3 regions of the Spirillospora sp. NPDC127506 genome follow, and region 2 is predicted to be linked to each of the others. Evidence: predicted binding sites of a transcription regulator. Region 2 holds the regulator's gene; each other region holds the start of a gene.

Region 1 (7,205 bases), on a different contig from region 2:
GACCGCCTCGACCTCGCCGCGCTGACCGCCGCGGACGTCCCGGTGGCGAACGCGGCCGGCTTCAACGCGCGCTGCGTCGCCGAATGGGTGCTCGGGGCGGCGCTCGCGCTGTGCCGGAACCTCGCCTGGGGCGACCGGGCGGTCCGCGCGGGCGGGTGGCCGCAGGCGGAGATGGCCGCGCGCGACCCGCGGGAGATCCACACGCAGCGGGTCGGCATCGTCGGGTTCGGGTCGATCGGCGCCGAGGCGGCGCGGCTGTTCGCGGCGCTGGGCTGCGCGGTCTCGTACTGGACGAGGCGGCGGCGCCCCGAGGCGGCGGCGACGTACCGGGAGCTGGACGCGCTGGTGGCGGCGTCCGACATCCTCGTCCTCGCCCTGCCGCTGACGGACGAGACCAGGGGCATGATCGGCCCGGCCCGCCTCGCGCTGCTGCCGGAGAGGGCGCTGCTGGTCAACGTGGCGCGCGGCGGCATCGCGCCCGACGACGCCGTGCTCGCCGCCCTGGAGTCGGGGCGGCTGGCGGGCGCGGCCCTCGACGTGTTCGACCGGGAGCCGCTGCCGCCGGACCATCCGCTGCGCTCCCGCGAGGACGTCCTGCTGTCGCCGCACGCCGCCGGGTCGTCCGTCCAGTCGCGGCGGAACCTCATCGCCGCGGTGCGCGACAACGTCACCGCCGCTGTACAGGGACGGGAGGTGCATAACATAGTCAACGGGGTAAAACCGCAGGTCATTCGGCGATAGTGCCGGTTTCCGACATGCCGTCCATCAACACAAAGTGGGCGATCGACCGTTGAATCTGTAGGATTCCTAAACGTTCAACTTTGACGACCCCGAAGGGTGGGATGTGCATCTCGACATCTGGCTACTCCTCGGGGCCACGCTCGTACTCTGCGCCATCATCGCGGTCAGGCTGTCCCACAAGGCGGGACTCCCGACCCTGCTGGCGTACATGGGCCTCGGCCTTTTCATCGGCGAGTCCGGCCCCCTCCACATCCACTTCGACAACGCCGAACTGGCCGAGACCCTCGGCCTCGCCGCCCTCGTCCTGATCCTCTACGAGGGCGGCATCACCACCGCCTGGCGGCGCATGCGGCCGGCGGTGCCCGTCGCGATCAGCGTGTCCTTCTTCGGCACCCTGATCAGCATCGCCGTGCTGGCGGTCGCCGCCATGTGGCTCGTCGGCATGGACTGGCGGCCCGCGTTCCTGCTCGGCGCCGTGCTCGCGCCCACCGACGCGGCGGCCGTGTTCTCGGTGCTCCGGCGGCTGCCGCTGCCCTCCCGGCTCATGGGCCTGCTGGAGGGCGAGTCCGGCATGAACGACGCCCCCGTCGTCATCATCGTGGTCACGCTCAGCGCCCACGCCGGCGCGCCCAACCTGGTCGAGCTGCTCGGCGAGATGGTGTACGAGCTGGCGGCCGGCGCCGTCATCGGCATCGCGATCGGCTGGCTCGGCGCGCAGGCGCTGCGCCGCATCGCCCTGCCCGCGTCGGGCCTCTACCCCATCGCGGTGCTGTCGCTGGCCGTCGGCTCCTACGGCGCGGCCTCGCTGCTGCACGCCAGCGGGTTCCTCGCCGTCTACGTCAGCGCCGTCGTGCTCGGGAACGCGCGGCTGCCCCACCGGCCCGCCACGCGCGGCTTCGCGGAGGGCGTCGGCTGGCTCGCGCAGATCGGGCTGTTCGTCATGCTCGGGCTGCTGGCCGACCCCGGCGACCTCCCCGACCAGGTCCTTCCCGCGCTCATCGTCGGGTTCGTGCTGCTGCTCGTCGCCCGCCCGGTGTCGGTGGCGCTGTCCACGGTCGGGTTCAAGCTGACCTGGGGCGAGAAGATCTTCACGTCCTGGGCCGGGCTGCGCGGCGCGGTCCCGATCGTCCTCGCGACCATCCCGATGGTCGCGGACGTCCCCAGCGCCGACCGGCTGTTCGCGATCGTCTTCAACATCGTCGTCCTGTTCACCCTGATCCAGGGCCCCACGCTGCCGCTGGTCGCGCGCTGGTGCCGGCTGAAGAACGACGAGCAGGCCCGGGAGCTGGACGTGGAGGCGGCGCCGCTGGAGGAACTGCACGCCGACCTGCTGGAGGTCCGGATCCCGCCCGACTCGCTGATGAGCGGCGTGGAGATCTTCGAGCTGCGGCTGCCGCCGGGCGCGGCCGTCACCCTCGTCGTGCGGAACGGGTCGAGCTTCGTCCCGGAGCCCTCCACGCCCCTCGCGGCGGGCGACACGCTCCTGGTCGTCACCACCGACGCGGTGCGGGAGGCGACCGAACGCCGGCTGCGCGCGGTCAGCCGCAAGGGCAGGCTCGCGGGCTGGTTCGGCGAGACCGGCGCCTGACCTTCGCGGACGGTTCCCTGACCGACTCGGGAACAGGCCGGGGACGAACCGCGTTCCAGACGCGGGTACCATTAGCAGTCGTTCAGAGTGAGTGCCAGTCCGCGGACCTCCGCCGGGCTGAGTCAGCTAGGAGGAACCGTGCCGACGTATCAGTACGTTTGCACCGAGTGCGGCGAGCCTCTGGAGGTCGTGCAGAAGTTCAGCGACGACTCGCTGACCGAATGCCCGGCGTGCGGCGGCAGGCTCCGCAAGGTGTTCTCCGCGGCGGGGATCATCTTCAAGGGGTCGGGCTTCTACCGCACCGACAGCCGCGGCTCGGGCACGTCGTCCTCGACCGTGGGGGCCTCGTCGAACGGCTCGTCCAACGGCTCGGCGAACGGTTCGTCCGGCTCGTCCGACTCGGGCAGTTCCTCCTCGTCCTCCAGTGACTCCTCCTCGTCGAGCAAGTCGTCCAGCACGTCCTCCTCGTCCGAAAAGGTCGCCTGACCTCCTAGGACTCCCGCACGGCCGACCGGGGGATCCCACCGCGGATCCTCCGGCTTTCGGCGTGCCGGGACGCGGTCTACATCTCAAGGGGTAGACCGCGGTCCTCTCCTGCCCCGAGAGAAGTAGGCGCGTTCCCTTCTCTCGCTGGACGCGCGAACGGGTGCCTCCTGGCGACGATTGAGGGGATGGGAGGCGCCCGCCGGCCTCTCCCGTCCGGAACGCTCGCATCCGCACCGCCGCAATCTCGCGATAGTACTTGACATCCTCTCGGCAACCGAGAGAATATGCGGCAGACACGACATATCTCGATTGACCGAGCCTTCAGGAGAGGACCATGAGCACACCGAGCCCTCCCCCGCCGAGACCGCCCGCCCGCCGGCTCGCCGGACTGATCGCCGGACGCCGCAGCAAGTGGGCCGTCCTCGCCGTCTGGGTCGTCCTGCTGGTGGCCCTCGGCCCGCTCGCCGGCAAGCTCGGCGACGTCGAGGAGAACGACGCGGCGGCCTGGCTGCCCGCCGGCGCCGAGTCCACGCAGGTCGTGGAGCTGGAGGAGCAGTTCCGCAAGGACGAGACGATGCCCGCCGTCATCGTCTACGAGCGGTCCACCGGGATCACCGCGGCCGACCGCGCCAAGGCCGCCGCGGACGTCACGGCGCTGCAGCAGCTCCCCGGGGCGCAGCAGGTGCAGGGGCCGTTCGCCGCCAAAGACGGCAAGGCGCTGCAGACGCTCGTACCGCTCACGGACGAGGACATCACCAAGGCCGTCGACGACGCGCGCGACATCGCCAAGCGCGGGCCTCCCGGGCTGACCGCGCACGTCACCGGCCCGGCCGGCAGCGGCGCCGACATGTTCGAGGTGTTCCAGAGCCTCGACGGCTTCCTGCTCATGGCCGCGGGCCTCGTCGTGATCGTCCTTCTGCTGTTCATCTACCGCAGCCCGATCCTGTGGTTCGTCCCGGTGCTCAGCGCCGTCTTCGCCCTGGGACTGGCCCAGTCGACGGTGTACCTGCTCGCCAAGTACGCGGACCTCACCGTCAACGGGCAGAGCGCTGGAATCCTGACCGTTCTCGTGTTCGGCGTGGCGACCGACTACGCCCTGCTGCTCGTCGCCCGCTACCGCGAGGAACTCCACCGCCACGAGGACCGGCACGAGGCCATGGCCTTCGCGCTGCGCCGCGCGGCGCCCGCGATCATCGCGTCCGCCGCCACCGTCGCGGTCGGGCTGCTGTGCCTGCTGATCGCCGACATGAACTCGACCTCGGGCCTGGGCCCGGTCGCCGCCGCCGGCGTCCTCACCGCGCTCGCCGCCATGACGACGCTGCTTCCGGCCCTCCTGGTCATCTTCGGCCGCTGGCTGTTCTGGCCGCTCGTCCCCCGGTTCGACGAGAAGTACCTCAAGCCGGAGGCGTATGAGGCCGAGCACAGCGTGTGGAGCCGCGTGGCCGGTCTGGTGGGCAAGCGCCCGCGCGCGCTCTGGGCCGTCACCATGCTGGGCTTGATCGTCCTCACACTGGGACTGGGGTCGCTCAAGGCGGACGGCCTGTCGGACGCCGGCCAGTTCACCGGCACCCCCGACTCGGTGAAGGGCTCCGCGGTCGTCGCCCGCCACTTCCCGGCCGGGTCGGGCTCCCCCGCCGTCATCATCGGGCGGGCCGCGGCGTCCGACCAGATCGCCCAGACCGTGCGCGGGACGTCCGGCATCGCCGAACTCGGCACGCCCGCGACCGTGAACGGCCTGGTCAAGTACGAGGCGGTGCTGAAGGACCCCGCCGACAGCGAGGCCGCGCGCACCACCATCGACCGGCTGCGCACCGCGGTGCACGAGATTCCGTCCGCGGACGCGAAGGTCGGCGGGATGACCGCGACGTCGCTGGACATCAAGCGCGCCTCCGCCCGCGACAACAAGGTGATCATCCCGATCGTGCTGGCCGTGGTGTTCCTGATCCTGATCGCGCTGCTGCGCGCCGTCGTCGCGCCGCTGCTGATGATCGGCACCGTCGTGCTGTCGTTCCTCGCCTCCCTCGGGGCCTGCGCGCTGATCTTCGAGCACGGCTTCGGGTTCGAGGGGACCGACGCGGGATTCCCGCTGCTGGCGTTCATCTTCCTGGTCGCGCTGGGGGTCGACTACAACATCTTCCTCATGCACCGCGTCCGGGAGGAGTCGCAGGCCCTCGGCACCCGCCGCGGCATCCGGCGCGGGCTCACCGTGACCGGCGGTGTGATCACCTCGGCCGGGCTGGTGCTGGCGGCGACGTTCGCGTCCATGGTCACGCTGCCGCTGGTCGGCATGGTGGAGATGGGCTTCGTGGTCGCGTTCGGCGTCCTGCTGGACACCCTCGTCGTCCGGTCCCTGCTGCTCCCGGCCCTGTCGCATGACATCGGGCGGCGGATCTGGACGCCGGGGCGCCTCGCCAAGGAGGAGCCGGCGGCCGAGCCCAGGGTCCTGGACCCGGTCGGCTGACCGGACGCCCGGCTCCGGCCGGGACGGGGAAGGGAAGGGGCCCGGCTTCGGCCGGGCCCCTTCTCCGAGTTGTCCACAATTCCGGACGGCCTGCCGCCCCCGGACGCGGGGTGGCTAATGTCGACGCCATGCCAACTTCCGCTGCCCAGCCCACCGCCGACATCGGGGTCATCGGCGGGTCGGGCTTCTACTCGTTCCTCGACGACGTCGAGGAGGTCGAGGTCGACACCCCCTACGGCCCGCCGAGCGACCCCATCGCGGTCGGCGAGCTGGCCGGCCGCCGCGTCGCCTTCGTCCCCCGGCACGGCCGCGACCACCGCTTCCCCCCGCACCGGATCCCCTACCGGGCCAACATGTGGGCGCTGCGCTCCCTCGGCGTCCGGCAGGTCCTCGCGCCGTCCGCGGTCGGCTCGCTCACCCCCGCCTACGGCCCCGGCACCCTCGCCGTCCCCGACCAGCTCGCCGACCGGACGTCCGGGCGCGAGCAGACCTACTACGACGAGGGCGCCGCGATCCACGTGTCGTTCTCCGACCCGTACTGCCCCACCGGCCGCCGCACCGCCATCGCCTCCGCCCGCGACGCCTCCTGGGACCCGGTCGACCGCGGCACCCTCGTCGTGATCGAGGGCCCCCGCTTCTCCACCCGCGCCGAATCCCAGTGGTTCGCGGCCCAGGGCTGGACGCTCATCGGCATGACCGCGTATCCGGAGGCCGTCCTCGCCCGCGAACTGGCGCTCTGCTACACGTCCCTCTGCCTCGTCACCGACCTCGACGCGGGCATCGAGGAGGGCGAGGGCGTCACCATGGAGGAGGTGTTCCGCGTCTTCGGCGAGAACATCGACCGCCTCCGCACCCTCGTCGGCGACGTGGTCAAGAGCCTCCCCGCCGAGCGCACCTGCCCCTGCCCCAACGTCCTCGACGGCATGAAGCTCCCGCTGGAACTCCCGTGACGAGCCGGTTAACCCGCCTGCGGCGGCCGCTTGCATCCCTGTTCGCCGCGGCCGCCGCCGGGCTGGCCCTGCTGGCCCTGCGGCCCGGGCCGCCGCCGTCCGTCCGGGTCCCGGCCGCCGCCCGCGACCTCCCGGCCGGCAAGACCCTCACCCCGTCCGACCTGCATCGCATAGACCTCCCGCCCTCGGCCGTCCCCTCGGGTGCTCTCCGCTCGTCCCCCGTGGGCCGCGTGCTGGCAGCGCCGATGCGCAAGAACGAACCGCTGACCGACGCCCGCGTGGTGAGCGCCGCCCTGCTTAAGGGCTACGGCCCCGGCACGGTCGCGACCCCGGTCCGCGTAGCCGATGCGGCCGCCGCCCGCTTGCTCCGCCCCGGCGACCGCATCGACGTCCTGTCCCGCACCTCGCCCCCCACCCCGGACTTCCCGCCCGCGGCCGAACCCGCCCGGCGGCCCCCGGCGAACGAGCCGTACTCGAGCACCCGGACCATCAGGCCCGTGACCGTTCCACCGCCGACCGCACAACCCGAAGCCCGGGTCGTGGTTTCGGGAGTGCCAGTCGTGGCGGTCCCGCGGGCAGAAGGCGACAGCGGGCAGGAAGGAGCCCTGATCGTCCTCGCGACGGACAGGGCCCAAGCCCTGGCCCTCGCAGCCGCCGCCCCGCCCCTGTCCGTGACGATCACCGGCCGCTGGGCGTACCCGTCCTGAGCGGCGACTTGGCGAACAGAGGACGGTTCATTACCATCCGTAACCGTTCCTGCGTCCGCCAGTCTCGGGGGGCGCGCCCCGCACATCCCCTGGAGCACGTTCATGAGCGGATTCAAGAAGTTCCTCTTCCGCGGGAACCTGGTCGACCTCGCGGTCGCGTTCGTCGTCGGAGCCGCGTTCGCGAGCCTCGTGAAGGACTTCGCGAACTCGTTCATCACCCCGCTGATCGCGCTCGTCGGCGGCGAGCCGGACTACACCCGCCTGACCGTCAC
Region 2 (7,019 bases):
CATCCCTAGTCTCACTGGGTTCCAGGGGGTCGCCCCCCTGGGCAAACACAGCCCCCTGGGGCTACACAGTTACGAAATCTATTAGTTCTTCTACGCGGCCTAGCAGGGCCGGTTCCAGGTCGGTGTAGGTGTTGACCGAGTTCAGGATCCGCTTCCAGGCCGCGCCGGTGTCGTCGCCCCAGCCGAGTTCGGCGATGACGCCCTCCTTCCACGGGATGCCGCGGGGGATGCGGGGCCAGGCGCGGATGCCCACGGTCGCGGGCTTGACGGCCTCCCAGATGTCGATGAACGGGTGCCCGGTGACGAGGACGTGCGGTGACGAGACCTGCGCGGCGATCCGGGACTCCTTGGACCCCTCCACCAGGTGGTCGACGAGGACGCCGAGGCGGCGGTCCTCGTCCGGGCCGAACTCCTCGACGATGGCGGGCAGGTCGTCGACGCCTTCGAGGTATTCCACGACGACGCCTTCGACGCGCAGGTCGTGGCCCCAGATCTTCTCGACCAGCTCGGCGTCGTGGACGCCCTCCACGTAGATGCGGCTCTCCTTGGCCACCTGGGCGCGCAGCCCCTGGACGGCGACTGAGCCGGACGCCGAACGGGCCGGGCCCTTGGGCGCGGCGGACGGCCGCACGAGCGTGACCGGCTCGCCGTCGATCAGGAAGCCGGACTTGGTGAGCGGGAAGACGCGGCGCTTGCCGAACCGGTCCTCCAGGGTGACGCCGAACTTGTCGCAGCCGACGACGGCGCCGCAGAACCCGCTGTCCGGATCCTCCGCGACCAGCCCCGGTTCGGCGGGGACCTCGGGGATCCGGCCCTTGCGCGGTCTGCGCCAGTCGCCGGCGAGCACGTCGTTTCCGTAGTCCTTGCTGCGCACGGGTCCGCACATTAACCCGGCTCGGGCGCCGTGCGGCGTCGCCCCTCGTCCCCCGGCGTGGCGTCCGCGCCCGATGCGGATAGGATCACGCAGCCGTACGGGAGTGCGCGAGCACTCCGATCAGGCTTTCGGGGCCGTACACTTGGCACTCAGGAGTAAGGAGTGCCAGCGGCGGGGAGGCCGGCCGGACGAGGGAGGTGACGCCGTGCTGGACGACCGTAAACTCGCAGTCCTGCGCGCCATCGTCGAGGACTTCGTCTCCACTAACGAGCCGGTGGGGTCGAAGGCCCTGGCGGAGCGGCACAACCTGGGAGTGTCGCCGGCGACCATCCGCAACGACATGGCGGTGCTCGAGGAGCAGGGCTACATCACCCAGCCGCACACCAGCGCCGGGCGCGTGCCCACCGACAAGGGCTACCGGCTGTTCGTCGACCGGCTGTCCACGATCAAGCCGCTGTCGGTCGCCGAGCGGCGCGCGATCGAGACGTTCCTGTCCGGCGCCTACGACCTCGACGACGTCGTCAGCCGCACGGTGCGGCTGCTCGCGCAGCTCACCCGGCAGGTCGCCGTCGTGCAGTACCCGTCGCTGACGCGCTCGTCGGTGCGGCACGTCGAGCTGGTCCAGGTCGCCGAGGGGCGGCTGCTGCTCGTCCTGATCACCAACACCGGGCGGGTGGAGCAGCGCGTCATCGAGACGCCGGGCCCGGTCTCCGAGGAATCGATCGGGCACCTGCGGGCGTTGCTCAATACATGCCTGGACGGGCTCGGCCTCGGCGACGTGCCGGCGGCGGTGGCCGACCTCCCCGAGAAGGTGGGGCCGGACGACCGGCCGGCGGCGGCCGCGGTGCTGTCCGTCCTGCTGGAGACGCTCGTCGAGAAGCACGAGGAGAAGATCGTCTTCGCCGGCGCCGCCAACCTCGCCGCCGTGGACTTCTCGCAGAGCCTGCGGGAGGTGCTGGTGGCGCTTGAGGAGCAGGTCGTCCTCATGCGGCTGCTCGGCGAGACCGGAGACTCCTCTACAGTTACGGTGCGGATCGGCACCGAGAACCCCGACCTGGGCCTCAGATCGACCTCGGTCGTCGCCGCGGACTACGGGGTGGGCGACCTCACCTTGGCCCGGCTTGGAGTGCTCGGGCCTACACGCATGGATTACCCCAGCACGATGGGAGCGGTACGGGCAGTGGCACGCTACGTGGGACAGATCCTGGCGGGGTCGTAAGGTGGCGAACGACTACTACGCGACACTGGGCGTCCGGCGCGACGCCAGCGCCGACGAGGTGAAGAAGGCCTACCGCCGGCTCGCGCGCGAGCTCCACCCGGACGTCAACCCGGATCCGGAGACCCAGGAGAAGTTCAAGGAGATCACCCAGGCGTACGAGGTGCTCTCCGACCCCAAGAAGCGCGAGATGTACGACCTCGGCGCGGACCCGTTCGCCTCCGGGGGCGGCGCGGGCGCCGGAGGGTTCGGCGGCGCCGGGTTCCCGTTCAGCGACATCATGGACGCGTTCTTCGGGACGGCGACCTCGCGCGGCCCGCGGTCGCGGGCGCGGCGCGGCCGGAACGCGACGCTGCGGGTCGAGCTCGACCTCGCCGAGACCGCGTTCGGCACGACCCGCGAGCTGTCCATCGACACCGCGGTGACCTGCGCCACCTGCGAGGGGTCGGGCTGCGCGCCCGGCACCCACCCGGAGACGTGCGAGACCTGCCACGGCCGCGGCGAGGTGCAGCAGGTGCAGCGCTCGTTCCTCGGCCAGGTCATGACGGCGCGGCCGTGCCCGGCGTGCGGCGGGTTCGGGTCGGTGATCCGCAACCCGTGCACCGAGTGCTCCGGCGACGGCCGCGTCCGCACCCGGCGCACCGTCAAGGTCAAGATCCCGGCCGGGGTGGAGAACGGCATCCACATCCAGCTCGCCGGCGAGGGCGAGGTCGGCCCGGGCGGCGGCCCGCCCGGCGACCTGTTCCTGGAGATCGTGGAGAAGCCGCACCCGATCTTCGAGCGGGAGGGCGACGACCTGCACTGCACGGTCGAGATCCCGATGACCGCGGCGGCGCTCGGCACCAGCGTGACGATCGAGACGCTGGACGCGGCCGAGAGCGTCGACATCAAGCCCGGCACGCAGTCGGGGCAGGTCATCACGCTGTACAACCGGGGCGTCCGGCACCTCAACGAGAGCGGCCGCGGCGACCTGATGATCCACGTGAACGTGGAGACGCCGACCCGGCTGGACGAGGAGCAGGAGGAGCTGCTGCGCCGCCTCGCGGCCCTGCGCGGCGAGGAGCGCCCGCCCGGCAGGTTCGCCCCCGGGCAGCGCAGCGGCGTGTTCTCCCGCATCAAGGACGTCTTCAACCAGCACTGAAGGGCCGTGGCGGAGGCATACCGGGAGGGCCTCCGCGGCGACTCGGAGCGCGGGTGACCCCGGGGGAGGACCCATATGAGCCCGCCGGTGTTCCTCACCGGGACGGACGCGCTGGAGCGCGGCACGGTCGTCCTGGACGGCCCCGAGGGCAGGCACGCGGCGGCCGTGCGGCGGCTGCGGCCCGGTGAGCGCGTCGACCTGACCGACGGCGCCGGGCTGCTGGCCGAGTGCGTCGTCACCGCCGCCGACCGCGCGTCCCTCACGCTGGACGTGCGGGCGCGGCACCGGCAGCCGCCCCCGGCGCCGCGCATCGTGGTCGTCCAGGCGCTGCCGAAGGGCGACCGGGGCGAACTGGCCGTCGAGGCCATGACCGAGGTCGGCGTGGACGTGATCGTGCCGTGGGCGGCGGACCGCTGCGTCACCCGGTGGCGTCCCGAACGCCGCGAGAAAGCCCTCGGACGCTGGCGCACGACCGCGCGGGAGGCCGCCAAGCAGGCGCGCCGCAGCAGGCTCCCCGACGTGCCGGATCTGGCGTCCACCGAGGACGTCGCCGCGCGGGTCGCCGGGGCGTCCCTGGCCCTCGTGCTGCACGAGGAGGCGGAGGCGCCGCTGAGCGCCGCCGAGCCGCCCCGGGACGGCGACATCGTCCTCGTGGTCGGCCCCGAAGGCGGGATCACGGACGCGGAGCTGGACCGGTTCGCCTCGGCGGGCGGACGCCCGGCCAGGCTCGGCCCGACCGTGCTGCGCACGTCGACGGCCGGGGTGGCGGCGGCCAGCGTGCTGCTGGCCGCCACCGGACGCTGGTGAAGCCCCTGCCGCGGGCCGTCAGAGCACGCGGGCCGTCAGAGCACGCGGGCCGTCAGAGCACGCGGGCCGTCAGGGCGCGCCGGCGGTCAGAACGTGCCGGCCGTCAGGGCGTCGTGGCCGCGGCGCCCTGCTCCGTCGTGCCCGCCGGTTCGCTCGTCGGCGTCTGCGTCGGAGTGTCGGTGGGCTTGCCGGAGGTCGGCGGCGCGGTCGGCGTCGACGGCGGCGGCGTGGTCGCCGGCGTGGTCGGCGTCTCGCTCGGGCACGGCGTGGCCGCCGGGGTCGGCGTGGCGGTCGTGCCGGGCGAGGCGGACGCGGCGCCCGGCTGCGGGATGCGGCACGACGACAGGCCCGGCGAGGAGCTGGGGCTCGTCGTCGGCGAGGCCGACGGGGAGCCGGACGCGCTGGCCCCCGGCGACGACGGGTCGGGGAACTGCGGGTTGCCCTGGGCGTCGGTGCGGTCCCTGCCGGTGTCGTTCCCCCCGCCGTCCGCGGGCCCGTTGTTGCCGACCGTCTGCTGGATGAGGCTCATGGTCTGCGGGGCCGTCACGCCGAGCGCGGCGATCAGGACGGCGGCGGCCACGGCGAGCACGGGCCGCGCCCAGCCGACGGTGAACCGGTCCAACCCGAACCGGGCGGGGCCGAGGAACCGTCCGAGACCGAACCGGCGGCTCTGGCCGTCGGCTATGCGGGCCCGGATGCGCTCCAGCCCGTCGCCCGCGGGGTTGACCGAGTCCGCCTCCGCGTGCAGGGCGCGGCGGAGGATCTCGCCGTGCTCGTCGTGGGGGTCGGTGGTCATGAGAATTGCTCCAGGACGTTGCGTAGTGCGGTCATGCCGCGCGCCGTGTGGCTCTTCACGGCACCGCGGGAGATGCCCATCGCCTTCGCGATCTCCGCTTCGGAGAGATCGGCGTAGTAGCGGAGGACGAGCGCCTCCCGCTGGCGGGCGGGCAGCCGGGACAGCGCGTCGATGACCGCCGAGCGTTCCAGCTCCCCGATGGCCCCGGCCTCCGCGCTCGGCGCGTCGGGCAGGCCCTTCGGGGCGTACTTCTCGACGACGGCGCGATGCCGGAGCACCGATCGCGACCGGTTCACCACGGACTGGCGCAGGTACGACAGGGCCTTGTCGGGGTCGCGCAGGCGCCGCCAGCCGCCGTGCATCGCGACGAACGCGTCCTGGACGACCTCCTCGGCCGTCCCGGCGTCCCGTACGAGCATGGCGGCGAGGCGTACGAGCGAGCGGTAGTTGGCGCTGTAGAGCGCGGTCACCGCCTGGTCGGCGTCCCAGGCGACGGCCACCGCCCCCGCCGTGCCCCTGGCCACGAGGGTCTCGGTCACGTCAGTTCGACGCGCGCCCTCCTGGCCCGGTTTACGAAAGGGCATGTCCTGGTCTGCCTCGGTCACCTGTCCGCCGCCTTCGCCGACCCCGGCCGTCCATTCGGACGGGCTCCCTCGGGGCGGCATGAATCGGGCGCCCCGCCCGAACCGGCAGGACGCGGCAACGCCGTGCGGACCGGGGGGTACGCCTTGAGTTGACAACCTTAACCAGTGACCGGCCGTCATGGTGACCGCAACCGGAGGTCGATCACCCGGAACCGTGTCCGCGGCGGGCCGCGGGGCCCGCTCCCGATAGGATTCCGGGGCCGGCCACGGGCCGCGGCGAGGGGAGACAGATGATCGACTGCCTGTTCTGCAAGATCGTTTCCGGGGACGTGCCCGCGAAGATCGTCCGCGAGTCGGCGGGGACGGTGGCCTTCCGCGACATCAACCCGCAGGCGCCCACCCACGTGCTGGTCATCCCGCGCGACCACCACCCGGACGTCGGGGAGCTCGCCGCCTCCGACGCCGAGCTGCTCGCCGAGGTGCTGCGCGAGGCGCACCGGGTCGCCGTCGACGAGGGCATCGCCGAGGCCGGCTACCGGGTCGTGTTCAACACCGGCGCCCAGGCCGGGCAGACCGTCTTCCACGTGCACGCCCACGTGCTGGGCGGCCGCGGCCTCAACTGGCCGCCCGGCTGACCGCCCCGCCGGGGCCCGCCGGGGCCCCGCCGCCCGGGGACGCGGCCGGGTGATCGCGCGGCGCGAAAAAACCTTTCGGCGCCCTGCCGGGGGCGGTCGGTACGATGGAAACGACATATCTGGACACCCGGAGCAGACAGAAGGCAGGTCCGAAGGCCGCAAGGCCCGGCTGATGGTCGAATCAACTCATACGAGGGCAACTCGCACGGAGCGCGACGACCGCGACGGCTCGCGCGCACAGATCAAGATCGTGGTGCCGGACGACCATTCGATGGTGAGCCTGCTGGGCTCCCGGGATGAGCTGCTCCACGCGATCGAGCAGTCGTTCGGCAGCGACATCGACATCCACGTCCGCGGCAACGAGATCACCGTGACCGGCCCGCAGGCCGACACGGACCTGGCGTCCCGGCTGTTCAGCGAGATGCTGGAGCTGCTGAAGGGCGGCACCCAGCTCACCCCCGACGCGGTGGAGCGCAGCCTCGCGATGCTGCGCGGCGAGAACGGCACGCGCCCGGCGGAGGTCCTGACCCTGGACGTGCTGTCCAGCCGGGGCCGCACGATCCGCCCGAAGACGCTGAACCAGCGGCGCTACGTCGACGCGATCGACAAGCACACGATCGTGTTCGGGATCGGCCCCGCCGGCACCGGCAAGACGTACCTGGCGATGGCCAAGGCCGTCCGCGCGCTGCAGGACAAGCAGGTCAACCGCATCATCCTGACGCGTCCCGCGGTCGAGGCGGGGGAGCGGCTCGGGTTCCTGCCCGGCACGCTCTACGAGAAGATCGACCCGTACCTGCGGCCGCTGTACGACGCGCTGCACGACATGGTCGACCCCGACTCGATCCCGCGCCTGATGGCCGCCGGCACCATCGAGGTCGCCCCCCTGGCGTACATGCGCGGGCGGACCCTCAACGACTCGTTCATCATCCTCGACGAGGCGCAGAACACCTCGCCCGAGCAGATGAA
Region 3 (7,205 bases), on a different contig from region 2:
CCGTCGTAGACAACGGAATGGTCACAGTGCTGGAACGAACCTGGGGATACTACGCGGCGCGCTCGCCCGGATGCCCGATGTCACGAAATCTTCACCAGTTCATCGGGCCACAAATAGCTCATTTAGCAACATAACGGCGATTCCACGCCGTCCCGGCCGGGGAGCGGGCGCACCGCGGCCCCCGCCCGGGACCGGGCGGGGGCCGCGGCGTTCGCGGCCGGTCTTCCCTGTCCCGCCCGGAGCCGGCGGCCCCGGCCGGGCGGGGAGGACTCAGTGGCCGTGGCCGTGACCGTGGCCGTGACCGCCGGCGGCGGGCTCCTCCTCCTCCGGCTTGTCGACGACGAGCGCCTCGGTGGTGAGCAGCATGCCCGCGATCGACGCGGCGTTGGTGACCGCCGAGCGGGTGACCTTCACCGGGTCGATGACGCCCTGCGCGATCAGGTCGCCGTACTCGCCGGTCGCGGCGTTGTAGCCGTGGCCGGCCTGCAGCGCCTGCACCTTGGAGACGACGACGTGGCCCTCCTGGCCGGCGTTCTCGGAGATCCACCGCAGCGGCTCGTTCAGCGCGCGGCGGACGGCGTCCGCCCCGGTGGCCTCGTCGCCGGACAGCCCGAGCGCGTCGAAGCCCTCCTTGGCGACGTGCACCAGCGCGCTGCCGCCGCCGGAGACGATGCCCTCCTCGATCGCCGCGCGGGTCGCCGAGATGGCGTCCTCCAGGCGGTGCTTCTTCTCCTTCAGCTCCACCTCGGTGGCGGCGCCGACGCGCAGCACGCAGACCCCGCCGGCCAGCTTGGCCAGGCGCTCCTGCAGCTTCTCGCGGTCCCAGTCGGAGTCGGAGTTCTCGATCTCGACCTTGATCTGGTTGATCCGCGCGTTGATGTCGTCGGCGGAGCCCTCACCGTCCACGATGGTGGTGTTGTCCTTGGTGACGGTGATGCGGCGGGCGCGGCCGAGGTCCTCCAGCCCGATGGAGTCGAGCTTGAGGCCGATGGCCTCGCTGACGACCTGGCCGCCGGTGAGGGTGGCCATGTCGCCGAGCATCGCCTTGCGGCGGTCGCCGAAGCCGGGCGCCTTCACCGCGACGGACGTGAACGTCCCGCGGATCTTGTTGGCGACGAGCAGCGCCAGGGCCTCGCCCTCGACGTCCTCGGCCACCACGAGCAGCGGCTTCTTGGTCTGCGCGACCTTCTCCGCCAGCGGCAGGAACTCCTGCACGTTGGAGATCTTGCCGTCCACGATGAGCACGTAGGCGTCCTCCAGGACGGCCTCCATGCGCTCGTGGTCGGTCACCATGTGCGGCGACAGGTAGCCCTTGTCGAACTGGAGGCCCTCGGTGAACTCCAGCTCCAGGCCCATGGTGTGGGCCTCTTCGACGGTGATGACGCCGTCCTTGCCGACCTTCTCGAACGCCTCGGCGATCAGCTCGCCGATCTGCGCGTCCTGCGCGGAGATGGTGGCGACGTGCGCGATCTCGCCCTTCTCCACGATCTCGCGGGCTGACTTCAGCAGCTGGTCGGACACGTAGTGGGCGGCCGCGTCGATGCCGCGCTTGAGCGCGAGCGGGGACGCGCCGGCCGCCACGTTGCGGGTGCCCTCCCGGACCAGCGCCTGCGCGAGGACGGTCGCCGTGGTGGTGCCGTCGCCCGCGATGTCGTTGGTCTTGGTCGCCACTTCCTTGGCGAGCTGGGCCCCGAGGTTCTCGTACGGGTCCTCCAGCTCCACCTCGCGGGCGATGGTGACGCCGTCGTTGGTGATCGTCGGCGCACCGAACTTCTTGTCGATGACGACGTTGCGGCCGCGCGGGCCGATCGTCACCTTGACGGCGTCCGCGAGGGCGTTGACGCCGCGCTCAAGAGCCCGGCGAGCGTCCTCCTCGAACTCCAGGATCTTCGCCATGCGGATACTCCTCTATTACGCGATCCGCCCCGGCAGCCCCGCCGAAGGCGGCGCCGACCGGGGCGGGTGCATCACGGCTCGATGACTACTTCTCGATGACCGCGAGCACGTCGCGGGCCGAGAGGACGAGGTACTCCTCGTTGTTGTACTTGACCTCGGTGCCGCCGTACTTGCTGTAGAGCACGACCTCGCCGACCTTGACGTCGACCGGGACGCGCTCGCCCTTGTCGTCGACACGGCCCGGGCCCACCGCGATGACGGTGCCCTCCTGGGGCTTCTCCTTCGCGGTGTCCGGGATCACCAGGCCCGACGCGGTGGTGGTCTCGGCCTCAAGCGGCTGGACGACGATGCGGTCCTCAAGCGGCTTGAGAACAACCTTGGTGGCGGTCGTCACGATCTGACCTCCCCTTCGATTGGTCCTCGGCCGGCCACGGGTGACCGGCCAGCACATGTGACAGAAGAGGCGACCCTGGACCGGCCTGCCGTCGCGGGTGCCAGACCGACCTTGTCGCTGTTTGTTGGCACTCTCACTACGAGAGTGCCAGACATGGAGACTATTCTGTGCCCGTGAGCCCGTCAACACGGACACGAGCGCACCGCGCGGACTTGGCCCGCCGCTAACTTCGCCCTATGGACATAGCGTCGTTCCGGGCCCTGCGCACACCGTCCGGCCAGGCGCTCCTCGCCGAGGCGGCCGCCGCGGACGTGCGCGATGACGCGCTGCTCGCGACGGCGTCCCGGCTGCGCGAACGGCACGATCCCGCGCTCGTCGCGGCCGCGCTCACCGAGGTGCGGCTCCGCGAGCGGGCGCGGGCCAAGTTCGGTCCGGACGCCGACCGCATGTACTTCACACCGGCCGGGCTAGAGCAGGCGACCCGTGCGAGCGTGGCTGCACACAGGGCACGACGGTTCGCTACCCATCTGGACGGCGCGTATGTGCTCGACCTGGGCTGCGGCATCGGAGCCGACCTCATAGCCCGGGGCCGGGCGGGGCTTGCCGGGGAGGGGGTGGAGCTCGACCCCCTGACGGCGGAGGTCGCGCAGGCGAACGTGACCGTCTTTGGACTCGACGCTTCTATACGCATAGGGGACGCCACCAAAGCCTCCGTGGGCGGGGCCGACGCAGTGTTCGCCGACCCTGGCCGGCGGAGCGCACGCGGCAGGGTCTTCGACCCTCGCTCCTACGAGCCGCCGCTCGACGTCGTCCTGGACATCGCGCGGAAGGCGCCCGCCGCATGCGTCAAGGTCGCCCCCGGCATACCGCACGAGGCCGTCCCGGACGGCGCCGAGGCCGAATGGGTGTCGGTCCACGGCGACGTCAAGGAGGCGGCCCTGTGGCTGGGGTCGCTCGCAGGGGACGTGGGGCGCCGGGCCACGCTGCTCTCGTCCGACACCGACCCCGAGGTCTGGACGCTGACCCCGCACGGCTCGGACGTCCCTGATGTGCGCTCGTGGGGCCGCTACCTGTACGAGCCCGACGGAGCGGTGATCCGCGCCCACCTGGTGGGCGAGGTGGCGGAGCTGGTCGGCGGCGGGCTCGCCGACCCGCACATCGCGTACATCACGTCCGACCGGCTGTGCCCGACGCCGTTCGCCTCCGCCTATGAGATAGAGGACGTGCTGCCGTTCTCCGTGAAGCGCCTGCGCGCCGAGCTGCGGCGCCGCGGCGTCGGCGCGCTGACCGTCAAGAAGCGCGGCTCGGCCGTCGACCCCGACCGGCTGCGGCGCGACCTCGGGTTCGGCGGGCGCGGGTCCGGCCGCGGCGGCGCGGAGCTGACGCTGGTGGCGACGCGGGTCGGGCGCGCCCCGGTCGCCCTCCTCGCCCGTCCCGTCCAGGCGCCCTGACCCGCCTGGAGCGGCGGCCGGCCGGCAACCGTGCCCAAAGATCTTCCGCCCGGCGGGCAACGCCAAGCCGGACCGGGCGACGCGCCACGGCGGTGCAAATCATCGGCGTTTTCCGGCATCGCGTCCACCAGGGATTGCGGGCGCCCGGCAAGGGCGCGGCGGCCGCCGCGAATCGGCGATCGCGGACCGGCGCTCCCGGAAACGCCAAGCCAGGTTCAGCGGCGGGCACTTCGGCGCCACGAAATACCCTCCGAAATGGGGCCGCCGCCCGCCGCGCGGCGGCGCGCCCCCGCCGCACGCGGCGGCCGTCGGGGTTCAGCGGCGGAGCGGGAACTGCGGATGTTGGACGAGATGTACGGACACGGCGCCGCGCCGGGCCGCCGTACACCACCGGCGCATCCCCACGATCATCGCGATTGCCGCGAAACGTGAGAACAGCCTCGCACCCGGCTATTTCTCGCTATTCACCCCAGCTGGATAACAGGCGCATTCCGCAGAACTCACAATCTTCTCTGCTACCCGTTTTAGCGGTCGTCTACACGCACTACAGTGGCCATCTCACAGATTCATTTGCCGTGCGTCATTTCGTCGCGCCGGCACACGAAGGAGCATCGGGTGGAAACGAATCACAACTTCCTGCAGACGGGGGGTCAACCGGTCTCGGATCGGATGCGGGAGTTGCTCGCCCGTGCGGCGCAGGACCACGTCTATGAACAGCGCTCACAGGGTCAGGTCCTGGACGAGATTCGCCAGCGGCTGGAAGGCATGGAGTGGCTGCTCCGCGAGGTCCGCGAGCGGGAGCTCAGCGGGCTGACCGGGCAGCTCGAGAGCGTCCGCGGGCAGGTGGACGAGCTGTCGGGCAAGCCCCCGGAATGGGCCGAAGGACTGGCCGAGCACATCGAGTCGTTCGGCGAGCGGGTCAAGCCCGTCGCCGAGCTGCCCGCGCTGTGGGCCGATGTGGGCGTCGTCGCGGAGAACGTCGACGAGGGCCTGACCCGCATCCAGGCCGTCCTCGACTCGGCGCAGCAGATCACCGACGCCACGCAGCAGGCGTCCCAGCGCATGGACGAGATGACCAAGCGGCTGGACAAGCTCCAGGGCAGCATGGAGGCCGCGTCCGTCCGCTTCAACCGGCTGGACAAGTCGCTCGCCGAGCTGGGGCACCGGTCCGAGCGGCTGGAGCATTCGATCAACGGGGTCACGGCGCGGGTCGACCAGTCGCTCGGCGAGATGGCCGAGCGGATGGAGCAGGGTCTTGAGGCGGTCAACGGCCGGGTCGAGGGCGTCGGCGGCCGGCTCGACGGGCTGGACGGGCGGCTGGACGGCGTGGACGGCCGGCTCGAAGGGCTGTCCGGCAAGCTGGAGGGCCTGGACGGGCGGTTCGAGAGCCTCGACGGCCGCATCGACGGGGTCGGCGAGCGCATCGGCCGGCTGCCCGCCACGCTGGAGATCGCCGAGCTGCACCGCATGCTGCGCGACCTCGCGCAGCGTCCCGCGGCCGAGTACGGCGACCGGTTCGACGCGCTGGAGAAGCACCTCGCCGAGGCGGTCGACCCGCTGATCGAGGAGCTGCGCGCCCGGCCCGACCGCGACGAGGTCAAGGCGACCATGTCGCAGATCGCCGAGACCGCCTACAGCGACGTCGCCAAGCGCATGGACGAGTTCTCCCGCCGGTTCGAGGACGTGCACGAGGACGTCCGCAAGCGCATCGACACCATCCACGAGGAGGTCGCCAAGCGGGTCGACGGCGCACTGGAGGAGTTCACCGCGCAGGTCGACATCGTCTCCCGCCGCGTCGAGTCGGTGCACGCCGACGTCGCCAAGCAGGTCGAGTCCGTGCACACCGAGGTGACGCGGCAGGTCAGCGGCGTGCACGACGACTTCGGCAAGCGGATCGGCGACATCCACGAGGACGTCACCCGGCAGGTCGGCAGCATCCACGAGGACGTCGCCAAGCAGGTCGGCAACATGCAGGAGGACGTCGCGCGGCAGGTCGGCGGCGTGCAGGCGGAGTTCGCGCGCCGCGTGGAGAGCATGCAGGACGAGGCCGGGCGGCGCGCCGACGCCGCGCAGGCCGAGTTCGCCAAGCGCTTCCTGCACGTCGAGAACGAGGTCGGCCGCAAGGTCGACGGGGTCCACGACGAGGTCTCCAAGCAGGTCAACGCCGTGCACGAGGACGTGCTCAAGCGGCTGTCCACCCTGGAGGAGACGATGCTCGCCCTCGCCGAGGCGCTGCTGCGCCCGCGCCGCGACCCCAAGGACTGACCGGTCTCACCGGGTGGGGCCGCGCGGGCCCCACCCGGACTCCTCCGGATACCCCGCGGAATCCGTGGCGTTCGTCCGGGAACCGCCCGCGACGACCGAAGATGCTCCGCCGGACCGCGCCGTTGACGTGCATTCTGTTACGTTCCGTCTTCGCAAAATCACTCCCAATACCCTTCGGAATCCGTTTTCATGGATCAGGTGACTCGCACACCGGCTCCCTGCCTGCCGACCGGCGCCCCACCCGGCCACCCCACCCTGCGCTGGGTGGAGGAGTGCCTCGGCGCCGGCGCCGAGATCCGCATGGTGCGCCCGCTCGCCGGCGGCACCTCGCACGCCAACCACGCCCTGCTCGTGGAGAGCGGCGCGGGCAGCGCCCACCGCCTCGTCCTGCGCCGCTGGACGAGCCGCACCTCCTCGCCCGACTTCTCCCCCGAGCGGGAGATCGCCGCGCTGGCGCTCCTCGCCGGCTGCGAGATCCCCACCCCGGCCCTCGTGGCCGCCGACCCCGCCGGCGCCTACTGCGACGTCCCCGCCCTGCTCATCACCCGGCTGGCCGGGCACCCGCCCCGGCCGTCCCCCGACGACCTGCCCGAGTACCTCATCCAGCTGGCCGCCGCGCTGCTCGCGGTGCACGCCCTGAACGGCGCGTCCACCATGCCCCCGTACGTCCCGCACAACCGGCTCGACGTGCGCCGCCCGCCCAAGCACGCGCTGCGCCCCGACCTGTGGGAGCGCGCCTTCGAGGTCGCCGCCCGGCCCGCCCCGGAGGCGCCCGTCCGCTTCATCCACCGCGACTACCACGCCGACAACACGCTGTGGTCCTACGGCAAGCTCACCGGCGTCGTCGACTGGTCGGACGCCTCATCCGGGCCCGCCGCCGCCGACATCGCCTGCATGCGCCGCGGCCTCGCGCTGCGCTACGGCGTCCCGGTCGCCGACCGCTTCCTATCCGCCTTCGACCAGGTCTCCGGCGGCCACGTCCACGACCCGTACTGGGACGTCCGCTGCCTCCTCGACCTGCTCCCCGAAACCGAGGAGCACACGATGGACGAGGCCAAGGTCCCCCTCTTCGAGGACTACCTCGCCTCCCTGCTGGCGGAGTGCTAGCACCGTCAGAGGGTGACCGTCTCCACGGGCAGGCTGGAGTCGGCCGGAAGCTCCAGGTCGGACGGGGCCGCGCCGGCGGCGACCAGCTCGGA

What was found. Region 2 encodes HrcA, which represses chaperone genes, less so after heat shock. Its sites were predicted from a motif close to TTGGCACTCTCNNNNNGAGAGTGCCAA; they were not measured.
Region 1: the regulator HrcA is predicted to act here: its motif matches at 2,401-2,427, upstream of ABTW95_RS09380 (FmdB family zinc ribbon protein).
Region 3: the regulator HrcA is predicted to act here: its motif matches at 2,415-2,441, upstream of groES (co-chaperone GroES).

Annotation. Positions count from the first base shown of each region.
Region 1 is NZ_JBEORG010000006.1:197,595-204,799, reverse strand. Features, by position in the region: gene ABTW95_RS09390 (NAD(P)-dependent oxidoreductase) at 1-741, shown strand, start outside; gene ABTW95_RS09385 (potassium/proton antiporter) at 845-2,329, shown strand; gene ABTW95_RS09380 (FmdB family zinc ribbon protein) at 2,468-2,815, shown strand; gene ABTW95_RS09375 (MMPL family transporter) at 3,150-5,276, shown strand; gene ABTW95_RS09370 (S-methyl-5'-thioadenosine phosphorylase) at 5,405-6,226, shown strand; gene ABTW95_RS09365 (SAF domain-containing protein) at 6,223-6,933, shown strand; gene mscL (large conductance mechanosensitive channel protein MscL) at 7,036-7,205, shown strand, end outside.
Region 2 is NZ_JBEORG010000056.1:53-7,071, forward strand. Features, by position in the region: gene ABTW95_RS32310 (DUF3097 domain-containing protein) at 62-874, opposite strand; gene hrcA (heat-inducible transcriptional repressor HrcA) at 1,080-2,093, shown strand; gene dnaJ (molecular chaperone DnaJ) at 2,095-3,231, shown strand; gene ABTW95_RS32325 (16S rRNA (uracil(1498)-N(3))-methyltransferase) at 3,307-4,038, shown strand; gene ABTW95_RS32330 (hypothetical protein) at 4,142-4,834, opposite strand; gene ABTW95_RS32335 (SigE family RNA polymerase sigma factor) at 4,831-5,418, opposite strand; gene ABTW95_RS32340 (histidine triad nucleotide-binding protein) at 5,709-6,053, shown strand; gene ABTW95_RS32345 (PhoH family protein) at 6,226-7,019, shown strand, end outside.
Region 3 is NZ_JBEORG010000009.1:167,582-174,786, forward strand. Features, by position in the region: gene groL (chaperonin GroEL) at 271-1,896, opposite strand; gene groES (co-chaperone GroES) at 1,982-2,290, opposite strand; gene ABTW95_RS12435 (THUMP-like domain-containing protein) at 2,527-3,741, shown strand; gene ABTW95_RS12440 (apolipoprotein A-IV repeat region-like domain-containing protein) at 4,357-6,006, shown strand; gene ABTW95_RS12445 (phosphotransferase family protein) at 6,196-7,113, shown strand; gene tsaD (tRNA (adenosine(37)-N6)-threonylcarbamoyltransferase complex transferase subunit TsaD) at 7,119-7,205, opposite strand, start outside.